Linked DNA regions of Salipiger abyssi. The protein of the gene in region 1 interacts with the protein of each later gene in a pairwise test. Links are inferred from orthologs where the notes say so. Each region holds a gene or a part of one and is shown on either strand. Other genes may lie near its edges. The genes, in order: Ga0080574_RS11575 and groL.

What was found.
Region 2: the proteins of Ga0080574_RS11575 (region 1) and groL interact in binary tests that used the Escherichia coli proteins (3 or more experiments, as listed by UniProt). The link is inferred for Salipiger abyssi from one-to-one orthologs.

The regions. Positions count from the first base shown.
Region 1 is NZ_CP015093.1:1,656,462-1,668,400, reverse strand. The notes cover bases 9,209-11,939. They hold Ga0080574_RS11575 (nucleotide exchange factor GrpE), read left to right. Parts: upstream 9,209-10,160; coding sequence 10,161-10,718; downstream 10,719-11,939. Other genes in these bases: mutS (DNA mismatch repair protein MutS), read right to left, coding at 10,805-11,939; hrcA (heat-inducible transcriptional repressor HrcA), read left to right, coding at 9,209-10,151. Outside these bases: transcription termination factor Rho, read left to right, coding at 1-875; tRNA uridine-5-carboxymethylaminomethyl(34) synthesis GTPase MnmE, read left to right, coding at 895-2,178; tRNA uridine-5-carboxymethylaminomethyl(34) synthesis enzyme MnmG, read left to right, coding at 2,191-4,059; 16S rRNA (guanine(527)-N(7))-methyltransferase RsmG, read left to right, coding at 4,056-4,679; Ga0080574_RS11605 (ParA family protein), read left to right, coding at 4,672-5,481; Ga0080574_RS11600 (ParB/RepB/Spo0J family partition protein), read left to right, coding at 5,505-6,410; radical SAM family heme chaperone HemW, read right to left, coding at 6,501-7,658; rdgB (RdgB/HAM1 family non-canonical purine NTP pyrophosphatase), read right to left, coding at 7,651-8,262; rph (ribonuclease PH), read right to left, coding at 8,259-8,972; more of hrcA, read left to right, coding at 9,087-9,208. UniProt on the Escherichia coli protein: Participates actively in the response to hyperosmotic and heat shock by preventing the aggregation of stress-denatured proteins, in association with DnaK and GrpE. It is the nucleotide exchange factor for DnaK and may function as a thermosensor.
Region 2 is NZ_CP015093.1:908,887-920,135, forward strand. What follows is about bases 5,424-8,281. They hold groL (chaperonin GroEL), read right to left. Parts: upstream 7,746-8,281; coding sequence 6,102-7,745; downstream 5,424-6,101. Other genes in these bases: rnhB (ribonuclease HII), read right to left, coding at 5,424-5,862; Ga0080574_RS08070 (co-chaperone GroES), read right to left, coding at 7,794-8,087. In the rest of the region: Ga0080574_RS08045 (methyl-accepting chemotaxis protein), read right to left, coding at 1-1,707; Ga0080574_RS08050 (vanadium-dependent haloperoxidase), read left to right, coding at 1,981-3,759; Ga0080574_RS08055 (site-specific DNA-methyltransferase), read right to left, coding at 4,048-5,160; more of rnhB, read right to left, coding at 5,251-5,423; Ga0080574_RS08075 (DMT family transporter), read left to right, coding at 8,437-9,339; Ga0080574_RS08080 (DUF2161 domain-containing phosphodiesterase), read right to left, coding at 9,341-10,000; Ga0080574_RS08085 (TraB/GumN family protein), read left to right, coding at 10,084-11,076; Ga0080574_RS08090 (M3 family metallopeptidase), read right to left, coding at 11,122-11,249.

The DNA.
Region 1 (11,939 bases):
GGCACAAGATCGCCTTCGACAACCTGACGCCGCTCTATCCGGACGAACGGCTGACGATGGAGATCGAGGATCCGACGATCAAGGACCGCTCGGCCCGGATCATCGACCTGGTCTCGCCCATCGGCAAGGGCCAGCGCTCGCTCATCGTGGCGCCGCCGCGGACCGGTAAGACGGTGCTGCTCCAGAATATCGCGACGAGCATCGAAAAGAACCATCCGGAGTGCTATCTGATCGTGCTGCTGATCGACGAGCGGCCGGAAGAGGTGACGGATATGCAGCGCTCGGTGAAGGGGGAGGTGATTTCCTCTACCTTTGACGAACCGGCGACGCGGCATGTTGCGGTTTCGGAAATGGTCATCGAGAAAGCCAAACGTCTGGTGGAACACAAGCGAGATGTTGTGATCCTTCTGGACTCGATCACCAGACTTGGTAGAGCATTCAACACAGTTGTGCCGTCCTCGGGGAAGGTGCTGACCGGTGGTGTGGATGCCAACGCCTTGCAACGACCGAAGCGGTTCTTCGGCGCGGCGCGGAATATCGAAGAGGGCGGATCTCTGACGATCATCGCAACGGCGCTGATCGACACCGGATCGCGCATGGATGAGGTGATCTTTGAGGAATTCAAGGGCACCGGCAACTCCGAGATCGTGCTGGATCGGAAGGTTGCGGACAAGCGGGTCTTCCCGGCGATCGACATTCTGAAGTCGGGTACGCGGAAGGAAGACCTTCTGGTCGACAAGATTGATCTGCAAAAGACCTTTGTGCTGCGGCGGATCCTGAATCCGATGGGCACCACGGATGCCATCGAATTCCTGCTGTCGAAGCTCAAGCAGACCAAGACGAACTCGGAATTCTTCGACTCGATGAACAGCTAGGACCGGCCGGGAGGCAGGTTTGGACACCATCTTTGCCCTTGCGAGCGCGCCGGGAAAGGCCGGCGTGACAGTGATCCGCGTTTCCGGGACGAAAGCCTGGGACGCGGCGTCGCGTCTTGCCGGAACTTTGCCGGCGCCGCGCCAGGCTGTGCTGCGGCGGTTGCGGGATGCGGAGGGGCAGGTTCTCGACGAGGCGTTGCTGCTGCTGTTCGAGGACGGCGCAAGTTTTACCGGCGAGACGGTCGCGGAATTTCATCTGCATGGCAGCGTTGCCATCCAGCGTGCTGTTTTGCGAGCGCTGGAGAAGATGGCGGGGCTTCGCCTTGCAGAGCCGGGTGAGTTTACCCGCCGGGCCCTGGAGAACGACCGTCTGGATCTGACGCAGGTCGAGGCCTTGGCAGATCTCATCGAATCTGAAACGGAGAGCCAAAGGCGACAGGCGTTGCGCGTCTTTGGCGGTGCACTGGGAAAAACCGTGGAGATCTGGCGGCGGGATCTCATCGAAGCGGCGTCTCTGCTGGAGGTCACGATTGATTTCGCTGACGAAGAGGTTCCCGTCGATGTGTCGGACCGGGTTGCGGAGTTGATCACTCTGGTCTCCGGGTCGCTGGATCGGGAACTCGCCGGCATCGACGCAGCGGAGCGGATCCGAACGGGATTTGAGGTCGCCATTCTGGGTGCGCCGAATGTCGGCAAATCCAGTCTTCTGAACGCGCTGGCGGGGCGAGAAGCAGCTATTACGTCCGAGATCGCCGGGACAACGCGTGATGTGATCGAGGTCAGGATGGATATCGCCGGGTTGCCGGTGACGCTGCTCGATACGGCAGGGTTGCGGGAAGCGCAGGATCCGGTGGAAAAGATCGGGATTACGCGGGCGCGGGCGCGGGCAAAAACGGCGGATCTGCGGGTGCTGCTATTGGATGATCGCGGCATGCCGGATATGGAGTTGGGGGACGAGGATATCGTGCTGCGGTCAAAGGCCGATCTGTCAGGGGATGCGGATGGAATTTCCGCGCTGACGGGACAGGGGATAGATCTTCTGATCGCGGAGATCGGTGCGCGCCTTTTCGACAAGGTTCAGGCGGCGGGGTTGGCGACGCGGGAACGGCATCGTGTTGCCTTCCTTCAGGGGAAATCCGCGCTGGGGGCCGCACAGGAGATGCTCATGCGCGGGCCGGACTGGTATGATCTGGCGGCGGAAGAAATTCGGACGGCGATTCGAAGCCTTGAGCTGCTTATTGGCCGGGTTGATGTGGAAAATCTTTTGGACGAGATCTTTTCGAGTTTCTGCCTCGGGAAGTAAGGAGTGTTTCACGTGAAACAACGCGACTTCGATGTGGTTGTCGTCGGCGGTGGTCATGCCGGCGCAGAGGCGGCAGCAGCGGCGGCGCGCCAGGGTGCGCGCACGGCTTTGGTGACATTGACCGAGGCGGGCATTGGCGTGATGTCCTGTAATCCGGCGATTGGCGGCCTGGGCAAAGGTCATCTCGTGCGCGAGATCGATGCGATGGACGGGGTGATGGGGCGCGTTGCGGATCAGGCCGGGATTCAGTTCCGACTGCTGAACCGGCGCAAAGGGCCTGCTGTTCAGGGGCCGCGCGCGCAGGCAGATCGCAAGCTCTATCGTCAGGCGATGCAGCGGGAAATGCACAACACGCCAAACCTGAGCATTGTCGAGGGCGAGGTCATTGACCTGATTCAGTCCGGCGAGATCGTACAAGGCGTTGTTCTTGGGGATGGTACGCGGCTGATCGCAGGGGCGGTTGTGCTGACGACGGGGACATTTCTTCGCGGTGTGATTCATATCGGCGATCAATCGCGCCCGGGCGGACGTATGGGAGACCGGCCCTCAGTGCGGCTGGCGGAGCGGATTGACGATCTCGGGCTTGAGCTTGGGCGTTTGAAGACGGGGACGCCACCGCGTCTGGATGGACGGACCATTGACTGGTCTCAGCTCGAAGATCAGCCGGGAGATGAAGTGCCCGTGATGTTTTCGTTCCTCTCGAAGGAGCCGGCGGTGCGTCAGGTGAGTTGCGGGATCACCCACACCAATGAGCGTACTCACGAAATCATTCGCGAGAATCTTGACCGTTCCGCAATGTATGGGGGACGTATCGAGGGGGTCGGCCCGCGATACTGCCCGTCCATTGAGGACAAGGTTGTCCGGTTTGCCGACAAGACCTCGCATCAGATCTTTCTGGAGCCCGAGGGGCTGGACGATCCCACCATATATCCCAATGGGATTTCCACGTCTCTGCCCCAAGAGGTTCAAACCGACTACGTGCGGTCTATTGCCGGGCTTGAGAAAGCAGAGATTTTTCAGCCTGGCTATGCGATCGAATATGACTTCGTCGATCCCCGCTCTCTGGATCTCCGTTTGGCTGTCCGAGCCGTCAGCGGTTTGTATCTGGCGGGACAGATCAACGGGACGACGGGCTATGAGGAAGCCGCGGCGCAAGGTCTTGTCGCAGGTTTGAACGCGGCAAGAGACGCCATGGGCGAGGAACCAGTGCAGTTCGGACGCTCGGAATCCTATGTCGGTGTGATGGTGGACGATCTGACCTCGCGCGGGGTCAGTGAACCGTATCGCATGTTCACCTCGCGAGCGGAGTTCCGTCTGTCATTGCGCGCCGACAACGCGGATCAGCGGCTGACTCCCAAGGCTATTGCGCTCGGATGCATATCAGAGGTGCGCCGTATAGCCTTTGAGGATAAGCGGGCGAAACTTGAGCGGGGCAGGGGGCTTTTGGAGGGGCATACTTTTGCTCCGAAAGCTCTCGGCGAAATGGGCATCGCTGTGGCGCCGGATGGTCAGAAGCGGAATGGGTTCCAGCTTTTGGCTTTTCCGGACGTGACGATGGCTCTGCTGAAATCGGGCGAACCGGCCTTTGCTGCCATTGAATTCGAGATCGCGGAGCAGTTGGAGCGGGATGCGCTTTATGCGAATTATATCGCACGTCAGCAGCGCGACGTCGAGGCCTTGCGCCGCGATGAATCGATGACGATACCCAACGGGTTCGATTTCGCTGCTGTTGAAGGTCTTTCGAACGAATTGAAGCACAAGCTTTCGCTCGCGCGGCCGGAAAACCTTGCGCAAGCTGCCAAGGTTGATGGAATGACGCCGGCGGCGCTTTCGTTGCTGCTTCTCCGGCTGCGGCGTTACAGCGAAGCGAAATCCGCATGACGCTTTTGGATCCTCGGCTTCCGGACCTGGATGTTTCACGTGAAACACTGGATCGTCTGAGCCATCTCGCCACGCTTCTGGAAAAATGGTCTCCCAAGATCAACCTCGTCTCCCGTGCCACTCTGGAGGATCGCTGGACCCGCCACATCGTTGACTCCGCGCAGATCTTTCAGTGTCCTCGGCATCGCAGGGGCCTCTGGGTGGATCTGGGCTCCGGTGGTGGCTTTCCTGGGCTGGTCGTCGCAATCCTGGCGAGCGAGCTTGCGCCGGATCTCGAAGTGAAGTTGGTGGAGAGCGATCAGCGTAAGGCGGTTTTCTTGCGCACTGCGCTTCGCGAAACCGAAACGGCGGGCCAAGTTATCGTTGAGCGGATCGAAGAAATCCCGCCGTTGCGCGCCGATATCCTGAGCGCCCGCGCGCTTGCCGATCTGTCGACCTTGCTATCCTTTGCAGATCGGCATCTGAACCCGATCGGGCAGGCGCTTTTCCTCAAGGGTGCCAATTGGAAAAAAGAGATCGCCGCAGCAGAGGAATCGTGGAAGTTTTCCTGCGAGCGTCGTACAAGTATCACCGATCCCAACGCAGTCGTCCTGACCATCGGAGCTCTGACACATGTCTGATCCGTCGCGGCCTAGCGGCCCCAAAATCATTGCCATCGCAAACCAAAAAGGCGGGGTGGGGAAGACCACGACCACGATCAATCTGGGTGCGGCGCTGGCCGAACGCGGCATGCGGATTTTGGTGGTCGATCTCGATCCGCAAGGCAACTCCTCCACCGGACTTGGCATTGAGCCGGATGAGCGCGAATACACAACTTACGAGCTTCTGCTCGAGGATATCGAGCTTGAGCAGGTCATTCAGAAGACGGACCAGCCGCAGCTCGATCTGATTCCTGCCACGGTCGACCTCAGCTCTGCGGATATTGAACTGGTGGCGAATGAAAAGCGCAGCTTTCTTCTGCACGACGCGCTTCGCCAGACGGGAATGGACCGCTTCGGCTACGACTACGTGCTGATCGATTGCCCACCTTCGCTCAACCTCCTCACGGTCAATGCGATGGTCGCAGCGCATTCCGTTCTGGTACCTCTGCAAAGCGAGTTCTTCGCGCTGGAAGGCCTGTCGCAATTGATGCTGACGATCCGTGAAGTCAGACAGACCGCCAATCCCGATCTGCGGATTGAGGGCGTCCTCCTGACGATGTACGACGCACGCAACAACCTGTCCCGTCAGGTCGAGGATGATGCGCGCGAAAATCTCGGGGATCTCGTCTTCGCCACCGTGATTCCGCGCAATGTCCGCGTCAGCGAAGCACCGTCCTTTGCCATGCCGGTGCTGTCTTACGATGGCCAGTCCAAGGGCGCGACCGCGTATCGCGCCCTGGCCGATGAATTGCTGCGCAAGAATGCCCGCCTTGCCGCCTGACCTACAGAACAGAAAGAGCAGACATGTCAGATAAAAAGGAACCCCGCCGCGGATTGGGTCGCGGCCTCTCGGCGCTGATGTCCGATGTTGACATCCAGCCCACGCAAAGTGCTGAGGAGACCACGCCGAAGACGCCGGATCGTCTTGTTCCCATCGAAAAGCTGGTGCCGAACAAGGATCAGCCGCGCCGCAGCTTTACGCCGGAACAGCTTCAGGAGCTGTCCGATTCCATTCGTACCAAGGGTATCATTCAGCCGATCATCGTCCGCCCGGCACCGGCAGAGGATGGCCAATACGAAATCGTCGCCGGTGAACGCCGCTGGCGCGCCGCGCAGCTTGCCCAGCTGCATGAAGTGCCGGTTTTGATCCGCGAGCTCAGCGATCAGGAGACGCTCGAGATCGCGATCATCGAGAACATCCAGCGCGCCGATCTCAATGCCATCGAAGAGGCGGCCGGCTACAAGCAACTCATGTACCGCTTCGGCCATACTCAGGAAAAGATCGCCGAGGCCCTGGGCAAAAGCCGCAGCCATATCGCCAACCTTCTGCGACTGCTCAATCTGCCTGACGGCGTTCAGGAACATGTGCGCAATGGCGAGCTGAGCGCCGGTCACGCGCGGACTCTCGTCACTGCTCGCGATCCCGACCGGATGGCCGAAGAGATCATGCGCAAAAAGCTTTCGGTCCGCCAGGCCGAAGCGTTGCTGCGCGCCGAAACCCAGCCACCGCAACGCAAGGCGCCAGCGGCGTCCTACGAGATGGACAAGGATGCCGACACCAAGGCACTCGAAGGCGATATCTCTGCGGCGCTCGGGATGAAAGTTTCGATTGCGCATGCCCCGGGCAAGGAGTCGGGCAAGCTGACGATCTCCTATGAGTCTTTCGAAGAGCTGGATTCTCTCTGCATGATCCTCAGCGCCACGCGTTGAGCTAAGATCCGGGAAAGGCGGTTTCGACGCGCCTTTCCCATGATGGTTCGCGCTCGCGCACCCGGTCGGATTTCCAAAATTCAGAAAATCTCAGTCCGTCAGCAACTCGGCCGTCAGCGCATTCAGAACCATCCGTCCTTCGCGCGTCGCACCAAAGCGCTCGTCCGTTCGCCAGATCAGCCCGAGTTCTTCAAAACGCACCAGCGTCTCCTCGGAAATTTGCGAAGGCCCAAGCGATGACGCTCTCTCGCGGCAAATCCCTTCGGAAAGCCGCAGCCCCATCATCAGATATTCGTTCCAGATATCCGCATCGCTCAGCGGCTCGGCCTCAAGATCGCCATTGCCGCTTTCCGCAGCTGAAAGCCAGTCGCCAGGCGCCCGCCGCGCCACGGTTGCAAATCGTTGCCCGTTCAAGCCGACACGCCCATGGGCCCCGGGTCCGATCCCGACGTAATCACCGCCGCGCCAGTAAACCAGATTGTGCCGCGACATCGCGTCCGGTGCGGCATGGTTCGAGACTTCATAAGCCGGAAACCCCGCTGCCTCGCAAATTTCCTGCGTCGCGATATATAGATCCGCGCCCAGATCCTCGCCGGGCAAGCCGCGCAGTTTCCCCGCCTGCGCGCGGTCCCAGAAGGCGGTGCCTTCCTCGATTGTGAGCTGGTAGAGCGACAGGTGATCGCCGGCCAGATCCAGCGCCTCGCGCAGCTCCTGCTCCCAGTCGGCAAGGCTCTGACCCTGCCGCGCATAGATGAGATCGAAACTCACGCGCGAAAATACCGACTTTGCGATATCCAGCGCCGCAAGCGCCTCATCCACATTGTGCAGCCGCCCGAGCTTGCGCAGATCGTCCGGCCGCAATGCTTGCACACCGAGCGACACACGATTCACGCCGGCAGCGGCAAAGCCGTCGAATTTCTCCGCTTCCACCGAGCGCGGATTCGCCTCCAGCGTGATCTCGATATCGTTGGCCCAGGCCCAGTGATCGCGCGACGCACGCAGCACCGCACCCACGGTTTCAGGCAGCATCAGAGACGGTGTGCCGCCGCCGAAATAGATCGAGGAGAGTACGCGCCCTTCGGTCTGCCGCCCATAGCGCGCCAACTCGCGCACCAGCGCCTCGGCCCAGCGAGTCTGGTCCACATGGCGCACGACATGACTATTGAAATCGCAATAAGGGCATTTGGTCTCGCAGAACGGCCAATGCACATAGAGAGCGAAACCGCCCGGGCGCCAGGTCTCAGCCAAAACAGCCCGACACGAATTTCTTGAACGCATCGGCGCGATGGCTGATGCGGTTCTTTTCCCAGCGGTCCATCTCGCCGAAGGTGATGTCGTAGCCGTGTGGTTGGAACACGGGATCGTAGCCGTGCCCCTGATCACCACGCATCGGCCAGACCACCTGTCCCTCCATCACACCGGGGAACACTTCGTCATGGCCATCGGGCCAAGCCAGAACCAGCGTGCAGCAGAAGCGCGCAGTCCAGGGCTGCGCTGCGCCGGAGGCCAGCAGCTCCCGATGCGCGCGCTCCATCGCCATGACAAAATCGCGGCCCGTCTCTGTTTCGGCCCAATCCGCCGTATAGACGCCCGGCGCGCCGTCCAGAGCGTCGATCTCGATACCGCTATCATCCGAGAGCGCCGGCAGTCCCGTCGCCTTGGCCGCGGCATGCGCCTTGATCCGCGCATTTTCCACAAATGTGGTGCCGGTCTCGTCCGGCTCGGGCAGACCCATCTCGGCGGCGCCGACGACATTGACGCTATATGGCGTCAGAAGATCGGCGATCTCCACCAGCTTTCCCTTGTTGTGGGTGGCGACCAGCAGCCGCTCACCCTCAAAGCGCCGGGTCATGCCACGGCTGCCTTCTGCGCCGCCACCAGTTCCGAAACCCCGGCTTCCGCCAGATCCATGAGCTGGCCCATCTGCGCACGCGAAAAGGTCGCGCCCTCCGCAGACATCTGCACTTCGATCAGCTGCCCGTCACCGCGCAGGATGAAATTCCCGTCGACGCCGGCCTCGCTGTCCTCGGGGTAATCCAGATCCAGCACCGGCTGCCCGGCATAGATGCCGCAGCTCACCGCCGCCACCGGCGAGACCAGCGGATCGCTGACCACGAGCCCGGCTTTCATCAGCTTGTTCACCGCCAGTTTCAGGGCGACCCAGCCGCCGGTGATCGCCGCGCAGCGCGTGCCGCCATCGGCCTGGATAACGTCGCAATCCACGGTGATCTGCCGCTCCCCGAGCGCCACCCGGTCGACGCCCGCGCGCAGCGAGCGCCCGATCAGACGCTGGATCTCCACCGTGCGGCCACCCTGTTTGCCGCTCGCCGCCTCGCGCCGCATGCGCGACCCGGTCGAGCGCGGCAGCATGCCGTATTCCGCCGTGACCCAGCCCAGGCCGGACCCCTTGATGAAGGGCGGCACCCGCTCCTCGATCGAGGCGGTGCAGATCACATGGGTGTCGCCGACCTTGATCAGGCAGGACCCCTCCGCGTGTTTTGTCACACCCGTTTCGATTGAAACGGTCCGCATTTCGCTTAAATCTCGTCCTGACGGTCTCATCGGCGCCCCTTTCTCGATTGCGACCGGGATACTGATGCCTTGCAATCCCCGCAACCCCGATTGACGGCGCCGGATACCGGCCTTTAATGACCGCAAGAGGCGGAGAGAGACGGGATGAAAGAGCGAAACCGACTGTTCGACGAAATGAACGACCGCTCGCGCGAAGTGTTTCGCAAGGTCGTGGAAACCTATCTCGAACTGGGCGAGCCGGTGGGCTCGCGTACCCTCACGCGTACGCTCAGCGAAAAGGTCTCCGCTGCGACGATCCGCAATGTGATGCAGGATCTCGAATTCCTCGGCCTGCTCGATAGCCCGCATGTGAGCGCCGGGCGCATCCCCACGCAACTCGGCCTGCGCATGTTCGTCGACGGTCTGCTGGAGGTGCGCGATCTCGATCACACCGACCGCGAAAAGCTCGACGCCACGCTGGGTTCGGGCGCCGACGATGTCGGCGGCGTGCTCGACCGGGTGGGCGCGGCGCTTTCCGGTGTCACCCATGGCGCCTCGCTGGTGCTGACCCCGAAACACGAGGCGCCGATCAAGCATATCGAATTCGTCAGCCTCGGTCATGACCGCGCGCTGGTGGTGCTGGTCTTTGCCGACGGCCATGTGGAAAACCGCCTGTTCACGCCGCCGCCCGGCCAGACCCCGAGCTCGATGCGCGAGGCGGCGAATTTCCTCAACGCGCTGATCGGAGGCCGCACGCTTGCCGAGCTGCGCAACATCATGGCCGAGGAAATCGCCCGGCGCCGGCAGGAGATCGACACGCTCGCCGCCGATCTGATCGAGGCGGGGCTGGCGAGCTGGGAGGATCAGGGCGACACCTCGGCGCGGCTGATCGTGCGCGGGCGCGCGAATCTCCTCGGCACCGAGGCGGAAACCGAAGAGCTCGACCGCATCCGCAACCTCTTCGACGATCTCGAGCGCAAGCGCGACATCGCCGAGTTCCTGGAACTGGCCGAAACCGGCGACGGTGTGCGCATTTTTATCGGCTCCGAGAACAAACTTTTCTCACTTTCGGGTTCCTCTCTGGTGGTCTCTCCCTATATGAACGCGGATCGTAAGATCATCGGCGCGGTGGGCGTCATCGGCCCCACGCGTCTCAACTATGGCCGGATCGTCCCGATCGTGGATTACACGGCACAGCTGGTCGGCAAGCTGATTGCCGAGCGGAGCTAGAGGTGAAGAATGGCAGACCCGAAGAACGACGAGTTTCTCGATGACATCGAAGCCGCCGAGGCCGAGGCCTACGCAGAGGATGCGGATGAGCTGGATCCCGAAGCGGTCGAGCTGGACGCGCTGCGTGCCGAACGCGACGAGCTGAAGGACCGCTTCATGCGCGCGCTGGCCGATGCGGAAAACGCCCGCAAGCGCGCCGACAAGGATCGTCGCGAAGCGCAGCAATATGGCGGCTCGCGCCTCGCCCGCGATCTGCTGCCGGTCTATGACAACCTGCAACGGGCGCTGAACGCCGCGCGCGAGGAAAACGCCGCTGCCGCGCTGATCGAAGGGGTCGAGCTGACGCTGCGCGAGCTGCTCAACACGTTCTCCAAGCACGGCATGAGTGCGATCACCCCCGAGGTTGGTGACAAGTTCGACCCGCAGCATCACGAGGCGATGTTCGAAGCGCCGGTGCCCGGCACCAAGGCGGGCGAAATCATCCAGGTCTCCGCCGAGGGCTTCATGCTCTACGACCGGCTGCTGCGCCCGGCGCAGGTCGGCGTCAGCTCGATGCCCGCAAGCTGAGACCCGGACAGAGGTCGAAAACACACGCCCCGGACTTGATCCGGGGCCTCACCGCCTTCCGTTTCATGTGAAACGCACCCGCTGGCTCAGCCGGCGCTGTCCAGCAGCCCCTTCAGCTCATAGATCGCCTGCAAGGCCTCGCGCGGCGACATGTCGTCAGGCCGTATCGTGGAGAGCTTCTCCTCGACAGGCGAGGGCCCAGCGGGGCCGGCCTGCGGCGGTGGCGCCACGGCGGCGGCAGAGAACAGCGGCAGATCGTCGATCAGCGCCTTGGGCGCGGCCCGCTCGCGTTCGCCCTGTTCCAGCGCATCCAGCACCGTCCGCGCGCGGTCGATCACCGCTTTCGGCAACCCGGCAAGCTGCGCCACCTGCACGCCATAGGAGCGATCCGCCGCGCCCTCGCGCACCTCGTGCAGGAAGATCACCTCGCCGTCCCATTCCTTCACCGCCACCGTGGCATTGGTCACGCCGTCAAGCTTGCCCGCCAGCACCGTCAGCTCGTGGTAATGGGTGGCGAAAAGCCCGCGCACCCGGTTGACGCCGTGCAGATGCTCCAGCGTTGCCCAGGCGATGGAGAGCCCGTCATAGGTGGCGGTGCCGCGCCCGATCTCGTCGAGGATCACCAGCGCCCGGTCGTCGGCGAGGTTGAGGATCGCGGCGGTCTCGACCATCTCGACCATGAAGGTCGAGCGCCCGCGCGCCAGATCGTCGGAGGCGCCGACGCGGCTGAAGATCTGGCTCACCAGCCCGATATGGGCGCGCTGCGCGGGCACGTAGCAGCCCATCTGCGCCAGCAGCGCGATCAGCGCGTTCTGCCGCAGATAGGTGGATTTACCGGCCATGTTCGGACCTGTGAGCAGTGTCACCGCGGCGCTTTCGCCTTCGGCGTTGAGCCCGCAATCGTTGGCGATGAAAGGCCCCGCGCCCTGGGCCTGCAAGGCGCGCTCCACCACCGGGTGGCGTCCGGCCTCGATCTCGAAGGCGCGGCTGTCATCGACCTGCGGCCGCGCCCAGCCCTGCGCGCTGGAGAGATCCGCCAGCCCCAGCGCCAGGTCGAATTCCGAAAGCGCCAGCCCGGTCTCCGAAAGCGCCGGTGCCTCGTCGAGAATGGCCTCGCGCAGCCGGGCGAAGAGGCGCTTCTCGATCTCCAGCGCCTCGTTTCCCGCATTCAGGATGCGGGTTTCCAGCTCGGTCAGTTCGACCGTGGTAAAGCGCACCTGA
Region 2 (11,249 bases), 740 kb from region 1 along the record:
CAGCCGGTCGGCCTCGCTGCTGAGCTGCTGACTGGCAGAGCTTGTCTCGCCCACCATGGCGGCGTTCTGCTGAGTGACCTTGTCGAGTTCGGCCACACCGACATTGATCTCCTGCAAGCCGGCGGCCTGCTCCTTGGCGGCAGAGGCGATCTCGGCCACCATGTCGGAGACCTCGGTAACATGGCGCACGATGTCCGACAGCGTTTCGCCGGTCTGCTCCACGAGCTGGCCGCCATCCTTGACCTGCTGCGAGCTGTTGGAGACCAGCGCCTTGATCTCGCGCGCCGATTCCGAGGCCCGCTGCGCCAGCGAGCGCACCTCCGAAGCGACCACCGAGAAGCCCTTGCCGCTTTCGCCGGCCCGCGCCGCCTCGACCCCGGCATTGAGCGCCAGAAGGTTGGTCTGAAAGGCGATGTCGTCGATCACGCCGATGATCTGGGTGATCTGATCCGACGACGCGGCAATGGAGCTCATCGCCGCCAGCGCCCGGTCCATCACCGCGCCGCCCTCTTCGGCACGGCGCCGGCCGTCGCCCACGCGCTTGTCGGCTTCGTCCGCCCGCGCTGCGGCGGCCTGGACACTGCCCGACATCTGTTCGAGCGCGGCGGCGGATTCCTCCAGCGTCGCTGCCTGCACTTCGGAGCGCCGCGACATTTCCGTCGACATATTGGACAGCTCCTGCGAGTTGCGCTGCACCATCTGGGCGGAGTCGCGCAGCGAGGAGATCAGATCGCCGATCTGCTCTGACAGGTCGTTGAAATCCTGGCAGATTTCCTCATAGCTTGCGCCCAGCTCATGCCATTCGGAAGGATCGAGCCGTTCGTCCACGCGGCCCTGTGCCAGTGCGCCCATGGCGCTTCCCAGCGCCTCGAACAGCGCGATTCGACGGTCGTTGGCGATGCGTTCCTTGCCCTCCGCCTGTTCGGCGCGCAGGAGCTTCGCACTCAGATCCTGGAGGCTCTGAGAGATGATCCCAGCCTCGTCGCCGTATTCCGTCCCGGGAATCTCACTCTCGTAATCGGCACTTGCGATACGCTGCACAACCTGGGCCACTGTCTGGAACGGACGCGACAGAACACGCCCGAAGACCAGCACCAACCCAAAAGAGATGGCCGTCACCACACCAAGCGACACGGTAAGCATCGTCATGCTATCCGTTACCGAGGTTTCCGCGATGGCTTCGATCTTCACCGTCTCGCTGCGCAGGCTTTCCTGCATGATGTCGATACGCCCGATTTGCGCATTCAATTGCTCGTAGAGAGCGGAAAGCGCGATGTGCATCTGGAACGGCGTCACGCTATCCGCCTCTGGCAGCGCCCGCGTGTCGTCTTTCACCAGATCGACGAAGGCAGAAATATCCTGCAACTCCTCGTGAAACTCGGGCCGGTAGGCCCGGGGGCTTTCGGTTTCGATAAAGAGCTGCGCCCGCTCGGCGACATCGCGGGTCACCTCATCGAGATTGCCCAGCAAACTGTCGCGCGCGTCTTTGTCACCGTCGCCGATGCGCAGCAGATCGACCCTCGCCTGCTCCAGATCCTCCCGGATCATTGAGATCAGCTGGTTCTGCTTGAACATGTCGAAAGCATAACGAACATCGCGCGCCAGCCCGTTCTGTACGTTCCAGGACAACACGCCGCTGACCAGCAGCAATGAGACGAACACCATTCCCAGGGCCAGAACCTGAATCCTGATCGAAAACCTTCGCATTTCTGACACGCGCTCCTAATTTCCCCGGGAAGCTGCCCGGCTCGCTGGATCGCTATCAGAGAGATGTAAACAAACTCTTCGAACCGGACGACGACCGCCGCCGTCTCAGCCCGCAAACGCCATAGCGCCAAGAGCCCCCAGCCGGTGCGGCGGCTTCATGTCTGCACGCCGCGACGACAAGGGGATTGACAATCTATAGGCGAGTCGCGGATGATTTTTTCGCCGACTTATTTCCGGCGCCAAGACGTTTTTTGTCACAAAAGGAATTGAAGCATGACCCAGGATCGCGCCGAAAGCGCGTTGCGTATTCGTATCGAAGCCGCAAAGCAGGCCCACAACCATACGCATCCCCGACACAAGGCCAATGGCGACGAAGAGCGCTACTCTGCCGCCAATTACGCCATGAGCTTTACCAAGGGGCTCGATCACGACCCAAATCTCGGGGTGGTCGCCAAAAAGCACCATTTCGAAGCCTTCCGCGACGCGATCGACGAAGGCCGGATCGAGCGCTTTACCGCACGGGTTCCGGTGCCGCTCGCGCCGGAGGCTTGCAAGCGCCGGCAATGGGAAGCTCCCACGGCAGGCACCGCCTTCGATCTTCAGGGCCCCGATGCCCAGGCCGTGACCATGCCGCCGGCACCGGCGCTGTGCAGCGACGAGCTCGCCTTCGAGATGGCCGAGGTCTATGAACTGGCGCTGCTGCGCGACGTGCCGCTGCTGAGTTTCGACCAGGATGGCGGACCCGGTTCGGCGGCGCTGAACGCGGCGATCTCACGGCTGAACGGGCTCGGCTATGCCCAGTCGGGCTTTCCGGGCCGGCCACGCAAGACCGACAGCGCCGGCGCCCTGACCCGGCAGACCGCGTTTCGCGGCTCCAGCCCCGGTGTCGAGACCGGCCCCTACCTGTCGCAATTCATGTGGATCGGCAATGACGACCCGGCCAGCATCCATTCGGTCGCCGACGGCTATGTCAGATACGGCGCCCAGTTCATCGACCAGCGCGTCTTTTACCCCGAAGACGGCAAAGACTACATGCAGCTCTGGGAGGACTGGCTGACCGTACAGCAAGGCGTCGATGTGAACGAATGCGGGCAATGCAGCGAGGGTCAGTCTTTTACCGGCCAGCAGCGCTTTATCTGCACGCCGCGCGATTTGGCCACCTATGTGCATTTCGACGCGCTCTATCAGGCCTATCTGAATGCCTGCGTGATCCTGCTGGGCATGAAGACACCGTTCGACGCGGGCATCGCCAAGCTCTCGGGCATGCGCGACATGTACGATCTGCATGCGCCGGGCACTCGGCTCAACACCGGCGGTTTCGCGCTTTACGGCGGGCCGCATATCCTCACGCTGGTGACCGAGGTAGCGACCCGCGCGCTCAAGGCCGTGCGCTATCAGAAGTTCAACACCCATCTGCGGCTGCGTCCCGAGGCGCTGGCCGCGCGCATCGAAAAGGCGGAGGATCTGGACAAGGCCTTTCCGGTGCTCTGCGGCGCCTTCGGAAAGACCAGCAAGCAGCTCGCCGACACCGTCAAGGCGGTGCGCGATTTCAACCAGGCGCGCGCCGGCGATGCGACGGCACTGCTGCCGATGGCCTTTGCCGAGGGCTCGCCCATGCACCCGTCTTACGGCGCGGGACATGCCACGGTCGCCGGCGCCTGCGTGACCATCCTCAAGGCGTTCTTCGACACCGGCACCGTGCTCGGGATCAGCGATGAGGACGATTGCACCAGGGGCAAACCCGGCTTCTACCACAAGATCAGCGAGCCGCTCTATTTCATGCCGGTTGAAAAGGGTGAAAAGCTCGACACCCGCAGGCCGGAATGCCCGCTGACGCTGGAGGGTGAGCTGAACAAGCTGGCGGCAAATATCTCGATCGGGCGCAACATGGCCGGGGTGCACTATTTCTCGGATTACTACGACAGCCTGAGGATGGGCGAACAGGTCGCCATCGGCATGCTCGAGGAACAGGCCCTGTGCTATCCGACCGACAAGGCGGTGTTCTCGCTGCCCACCTTCGACGGCGATCTGATCCGGATCGGCGCAAGATAGACCGACCGCCGCGGCGCATGGGGTGTGCCGCGGCCTTTGCCGGGTCCGCGGGCGACCGGCGAGCGGCAAGGCCCGTTAGCGGCACCGTTGCCCGCCGAGATCGCCTCCTCCGGCGGAAACGGACCATGCAATTGGTCCGGAAAGCCATAGGCACCAAGGATCCTGCGCGTATGCACCGTCTCGCCCCTGACGAAACGAAAATGCCCCGCCTGCACAGGGCAGACGGGGCCAGTTTGTGCCTGTTATAAAACAGGCACCGGCGGTGTCGTTAACATCGGGATCCCAGGATCAGTGCGGGCGCGCGGCCATCTCGGAGCGGATCTGCTGGCGCAGCACGTCGATGGGCACGGTCTTGCCATCCTTGCGGAACTGCCAGTAGGTCCAGCCGTTGCAGGAGGGCGCGCCCTCGAGATGCGCGCCAACCTGGTGGATCGAGCCCTTCACCCCGTCGCCGACCAGCGTACCGTCGGCCCGCACCTTGGCGACCTTGCCCGAGGGCGAGACCAGCATTTCGCCCGGGCGCAGCAGCCCGCGCTCGACCAGCTGGCCGAAGGGGATGCGCGGCTCCGCGCGTTTCGCGCGGGTCACTTCCAGCGCCGAACGGTCGAAGGGGCGGATATCGGCGATGCGGCGCTCGGCCACCTCGCGATAGGCCGCCTCGCGCTCGATCCCGATCCAGTCGCGGCCCAGCATCTTGGCCACGGCGCCGGTGGTGCCGGTGCCGAAGAACGGGTCGAGCACCACATCGCCCGGGTTGGTCGAACCGACCAGCACCCGGTGCAGCAGGCTCATGGGTTTCTGCGTCGGATGCGCCTTGTCGCCATTGGCATCCTTCAGCCGCTCGCCGCCATTGCAGATCGGCAGCACCCAGTCCGAACGCATCTGCACCCCCTCGTTCAGCGCTTTCAGCGCCTCGTAATTGAAGGTGTATTTGGCGCCCTCGCCCTTCGAGGCCCAGATCATCGTCTCATGGGCATTGGTGAAGCGCTTGCCGCGGAAATTCGGCATCGGGTTCGACTTGCGCCAGACGACGTCGTTCAGGATCCAGTAGCCTTCGTCCTGAAGCGCCGCGCCAACGCGGAAAATGTTGTGGTAGGAGCCAATGACCCAGATTGCACCGTTGGGCTTGAGCAGCCGGCGCGCGGCCTTGAGCCAGGCGCGGGTGAACTGGTCGTAGACCGAAAAGGAAGAAAACTGGTCCCAGTGATCGTCGACCGCATCGACGCGGGAATTGTCGGGGCGGTGCAGCTCGCCCTTGAGCTGGAGGTTATAGGGCGGATCGGCAAAGATCAGATCGACGGACTCCGCCGGAAGACTGTTCATCATCTCGATGCAGTCGCCGGACAGGATCGTGTTGAGAGGGAGCGCTTGCGCGCTCGTCGTCTTGGTCATCGCGTTCATTCTCTGCCTCTGTCCCTGGTGCGTTTTCGCACTCGCTGGTTGACGACAAAGATGAGTCAAAGGCGATTCGCGGTCAATTTCTTTTTTGAATCAGTGACTTGCGGATTTCTCTTGCCACAAGATATTGTGTACAGGCTTGAAGGATCGCCTATGGTGAGGGGTTACACCGAGATTTCGAAGCGCCTCTCTGTGGCTTTTCGATCCGTAGCCTGCATTGGTCTCCCAGCCGTATCCGGGATGGTGTTGCGCCAAATCCCGCATGTGTCTGTCGCGCCACGTTTTGGCGACGATAGAGGCCGCCGCGATGCTCACCGAGCGGCCATCGCCGCCGATCAGCGGGGTGGCGGGACAGGTGAGCTGCGGCGGCAAAAAGCGCCCGTCGACCAGCACATGGCCGGGCGGGCGTGGCAGGTCTGTGAGCGCCCGGTGCATGGCGAGCAGGCTGGCCTGGAGGATGTTGATCTCGTCGATCTCCTCGACGCTGGCCCAGCCGAGACCCACCTCGGCGCATTCCCAGAGCCAGCCCGCCAGCCGCGCCCGGCGCTTGGCCGAGAGCTTCTTGGAATCGTTCAGCCCCGGCGGGATGCACTCCGGGTCCAGCACCACGGCCGCCGCCACCACGGGGCCGGCCAGCGGGCCGCGCCCGACCTCGTCGACCCCGGCGACCAGTCGGCCATGCTGCCAGTGCTCTGTCTCATGCATTGTGTCCGGCCCGTCCATGTCGTCTTTGAAAGCGCAAAGCCTTCATGCCTGCAAGCACCCGGCCCGCCGCCACAACGAATTTGTTGTCTCAAGCCGGCAAACGGCAGGCGCCGCAAGATTTTTCGTACGAAAAATCTTGCGGCCGGGCGGGGAAACGCCGGCGAAAAAGACAAAGGCGCCCGAAGGCGCCTTTGCTTTATCAGCTGTGACAGCATCACATGTCGCGGTGCGACAGGTGATTACATCATGCCGCCCATGCCGCCCATGTCGGGCATGCCGCCGGCCGGCGCTGCGCCTTCTTTCTGCGGCTTGTCGGCCACCATCGCTTCGGTGGTGATCAGCAGGCCCGCGATCGAAGCGGCGTCTTCCAGTGCGGTCCGCACGACTTTCGCCGGGTCGATCACGCCGAACTTGAACATGTCGCCATATTCGTCGGTCTGAGCGTTGTAGCCGAACTTCAGATCGTCGGATTCGCGGATCTTGCCTGCGACGACGGAGCCGTCGACACCGGCGTTCTCGGCGATCTGACGCAGCGGGGATTCCAGTGCCTTGCGCACGATGGTGATCCCGGCGTTCTGGTCGCTGTTGACACCCGTCAGGCCCTCGAGCGCCTTGGCGCCCTGCACCAGCGCGACGCCGCCGCCGACCACGATGCCTTCCTGAACGGCCGCGCGGGTCGCGTTCAGCGCGTCATCGACACGGTCCTTGCGCTCTTTCACTTCCACTTCGGTCATGCCGCCGACGCGGATCACGGCAACACCGCCGGCCAGCTTGGCCACGCGCTCTTGCAGCTTCTCACGGTCGTAATCGGAGGTGGTTTCCTCGATCTGCGTGCGGATCTGCGAAACGCGCGCTTCGATCTCGGCTTTCTCGCCATGGCCGTCGACGATGGTGGTCTCGTCCTTGGTCAGGGTGACGGTCTTGGCGGTGCCCAGCATGTCCATGGTGACATTCTCGAGCTTCATGCCCAGATCTTCCGAGATCACCTGGCCGCCGGTCAGGATCGCGATGTCCTGCAGCATGGCCTTGCGGCGGTCGCCGAAGCCCGGTGCTTTCACGGCTGCGATCTTCAGGCCGCCGCGCAGCTTGTTGACCACGAGGGTCGCCAGCGCTTCGCCTTCGACGTCTTCCGCGATGATCAGCAGCGGTTTCTGCGACTGGATCACCTGCTCGAGCAGCGGCACCAGCGGTTGCAGCGAGGAGAGTTTCTTCTCGTGCAGCAGGATCATGCAGTCGTCGAGCTCTGCAATCATCTTGTCGGCGTTGGTCACGAAGTAGGGCGACAGGTAGCCGCGGTCGAACTGCATGCCTTCGACAACGTCGGTCTCGGTTTCGAGGCCCTTGTTCTCTTCGACGGTGATCACACCCTCGTTGCCGACCTTCTGCATCGCGTCGGCGATCTGCTTGCCGATCTCGGCTTCGCCGTTGGCGGAGATGGTGCCGACCTGAGCGACTTCGTTGGAGTCGTTCACCGGGCGGGCAGCGGCCTTGATGGCTTCGACGACCTTGGCGGTGGCCAGGTCGATGCCGCGCTTGAGGTCCATCGGGTTCATGCCCGCTGCGACCGACTTCATGCCTTCCTTGACGATGGCCTGGGCCAGAACCGTCGCGGTGGTGGTGCCGTCGCCGGCCTCGTCATTGGTGCGGGAAGCGACTTCCTTCACCATCTGCGCGCCCATGTTCTCGAACTTGTCTTCCAGTTCGATCTCCTTGGCCACCGACACACCGTCCTTGGTGATGCGGGGGGCGCCGAAGGATTTGTCGAGCACCACGTTGCGGCCTTTCGGGCCGAGGGTCACCTTCACCGCGTCGGCGAGGATGTTCACGCCCTTGAGCATGCGCGAGCGGGCGTCGGTATCGAACTTCACATCTTTAGCAGCCATGTGCGTTCTCCTGATTCTGAATTACGGTTGAGGACGTCGGAGCGGCGCTTACGCGGCCTCGGTCACGCCGAGGATGTCCGATTCCTTCATGATGAGCAGCTCTTCGCCGTCGATGCTGACTTCGGTGCCCGACCACTTGCCGAACAGAACCTTGTCGCCTTCCTTGACGGCCATCGCGATCAGCTCACCGCTGTCCTTGCGCGCGCCTTCGCCACATGCGACCACGAGGCCCTCGGCGGGCTTTTCCTTGGCGCTGTCGGGGATGATCAGACCGCCTTTGGTCTTTTCGTCGCTTTCCACGCGGCGAACCAGCACGCGGTCATGAAGCGGTTTGAATGCCATCTTCGAGTCTCCTAGCTCAAAGGTTGTCCTTTATGGCCCCCTGCGGGACCATTAGCACTCATGCGGAGCGAGTGCTAACGGCGCATAGCTAGGCAGCGTCGCGAGTCGTGTCAACCGGACAGATCACGAAAAAATGCGCCGCAGGAGAGGCGCCTGACCTGCCGGTCAGGAGCGCTGGCCCGCGCATTGCGGGGCGGGCATGGTAACTTGCCCTTATCCATGCTTTGCTGTGCGCCATCCGCGCGCCGCGCCCCAGACCGAGATCTCTTCGATGCCCGTCCATCCCACCACACCGGTCCCGGTGTCTCACCGCCATGGCAGATCCGCGCCCGACAACCTCCGGGGCATCGTGTTGATAACAATCGGATTTGTCTGCTTCGGCGCCACCGATGCGCTGGCCAAGCTGCTCACCTCCGATCTGCCCTCGCTGGAGGTCGCCTGGTTCCGGCAGATCGGCCTCTTCACCGGCGTTATGGTCATGCTGGGGATGCGCGGGCCGCGCCTGCTGAAGACAAACCACCGCACGATACAGATCCTGCGCGGCGTGCTGGCCGCCACCTCGGCGACACTGTTCATCCTGGCGCTGCGCTATGTGCCCTTGGCCGATGCCACGGCGGTGACCTTCATCGCGCCCTTCATCGTCACCGCCATCGGCGGGCTGCTGCTGCGCGAACCGGTGGGCATGCGGCGCTGGATCGCGGTTCTGGTGGGCTTTGTCGGCATGCTCATCGTCATCCGCCCGGGCATGGGCGTGCTGCACCCGGCGATCTTCATCACCATCGGCGCCGCCACCGCCTTTGCCACGCGACAGGTGCTGTCGCGCATGCTCAGCGGCGATGACAGCATCGCGACGACGGTGGCCTATACCTCGATCACCTCCACCGCGCTGCTGACCATCCCGCTCCTCTTCCTCTGGGAGACCCCCTCGGCACTCTGGGTCTGGCTCGTGGCGCTGGCGATGACGGCCTGCGCCGGCCTCGGCGAGATCTTCATCATCCGCGCGCTCGACATCGCCCAGGCGGTCGTGGTCGCGCCGTTGCAATATTCCATGATCCTCTGGAGCACGCTCTACGGCTTCCTGCTCTTCTCCGACCTGCCCGATGGCTGGACGCTCCTCGGCTGCACCATCATCGTGGCCTCCGGGCTCTATACGCTGAACCGCGAACGGCTGGTGGCCAAGCGGCAAAAGGACCGCGCCCGCGCCGAGGCCGCCAACGCGGCAGAGGCGGCGGCGCGCACCGAGGAAATCTGAGCTACCAGCTATAGGCCCAGTGTTTCAGCCCGGCGCGCCCGGTCCCGGTCAGCTCATAGACCCCGGTGCCGATACGCGCGAACCAGCCATAGTGATTGTCGCGCATGATCCGCGTGGCCACGGCCACACCGGTCGCTTCGGCCACGTCGCGGCCCCGGCAGGCGCCGTGTTCGGCCAGATACGCGGCGCAGCGCAGCGCATCCTGCCGGTAGCCGGTAACGATGCCGTGCCGGGTGGCGCCGCCGGCATTCGGATCGCCCTCGATGCGCTGGAACTCGCGCAAGAGCCGCGCCCGCTTGGCCTTGTTGCGGCGCGGCGCATAGGGCCCCGGATCGCAGAGCACCTCGGCGCGCGCGCCCTTCACCACGATAAAGCCCAGCCCCAGCCGCCGGCAGAGCGAAAGATTGTCCTTCAGCGCCCGCCGCGCGGTGCGGCCCGAGGGTTTCGGTACGGCGATATAGACCGCGTCGCTCACCGCCAGCCGCGCCACCGCCTGATGGAACAGCGCCAGCGACAGCCGCAGCTTCAGCTCGACGATCACCGGCTCCTCGTCGCCGCGCAGCGCCACGAGATCGGCCGCGCCGACCTCGCCCTTGACCTCGTATCCCTGCCCCTCAAGCAGCGCCTTGACCGGCGCGTAGAGCTCGCTTTCCCGTTCCATGCCCGGAGCTTGGCCGGAGCGGTTGCCGCTGTCCATCCCTTGCCCTAGCCTGCGCGACGACACGCCCCCCGAAAGGTCTGCCCATGCGCCGCACCCCGCTTGCCATCTGCCTCTGGCTCGCCCTCGCCCCCGCCGCCATCGCGCAATGTCAGGGCGAGGATCTGCGCGAGACGATGAGCGCCGGGGAGCGCGCCCGGCTCGACGCGCGGGTCGCCGCCATGCCCTATGCCACCGGCAACCGCTGGCGGGCCGAGCGCAATGGCGAGGTGATCCATCTCGTCGGCACCATGCATCTCAGCGACCCGCGGCTCGACGCGCCGCTCGAGCGGCTGCGCCCGGTGATCGACGGCGCCGGCGCTGTGCTGCTGGAGATGCCCCAGGAAGAGCAGGCCGAGCTCATGCAATCGCTCTCCAGCCGCCCGGAACTGCTCCTGCTGACCGAGAACACGCTGCCCGAGCTGATGGAGGAATCCGACTGGCAGGCGCTTTCCGCTGCCGCCCGGGATCAGGGCATCCCGCCCTTCATGGCGGCCAAGTTCCGCCCCTGGTATCTGTCGATGATGCTCTCCCTGCCCGCCTGCGCGAAATCGGCGATGGAGGCGCGCGACGGGCTCGACATGCGCATCGAGGCGATGGCCGAGGCCGCCGGCGTGCCGACGCTGGCGCTCGAACCCTTCGACACGACCTTCAACATCTTCAACGCCGAGCCGCTGGACGAGCAGATCGAGATGATGACCGTCTCGCTGGCCACGCAGGACAGCGGCGAAGACGGGTTCGCCACCACCATCGCCGCCTATTTCGACGAGGCGGTGGGCGAGATGTGGGCATTCTCCGAGATCCTCGTCGCGCGCAGCGGGCTGCTGCCGCCGGACGAGGCGGAGGCGCTGGTCGAAGAGTCCGGCGCGGCGGTGCTCGACCAGCGCAACCGCGCCTGGATCCCGGTGATCCTGCACGCGGCAGAGACCTACGACGCCCCGATCGTCGCCGCCTTTGGCGCGGCGCATCTGCCCGGCGAAGAGGGGGTTTTGCACATGCTCGAAGAGGCCGGGTTCAGCGTGACGCGCGAGCCGTTCTGAGGCGGGGTTTGCGCGGTGGTGGGTTTGCAACCCACCACTCCAGACCTACGCCACGAGCCCGCGCCCCTTGAGCAGCGCCTCGACCCCCGGCATCCGGCCCCGGAACGCGGTATAAAGCTCCTCGGCCTCGCGCGAGCCGCCTTTCGACAGGATGAACTCCTCGAGCTTATGCG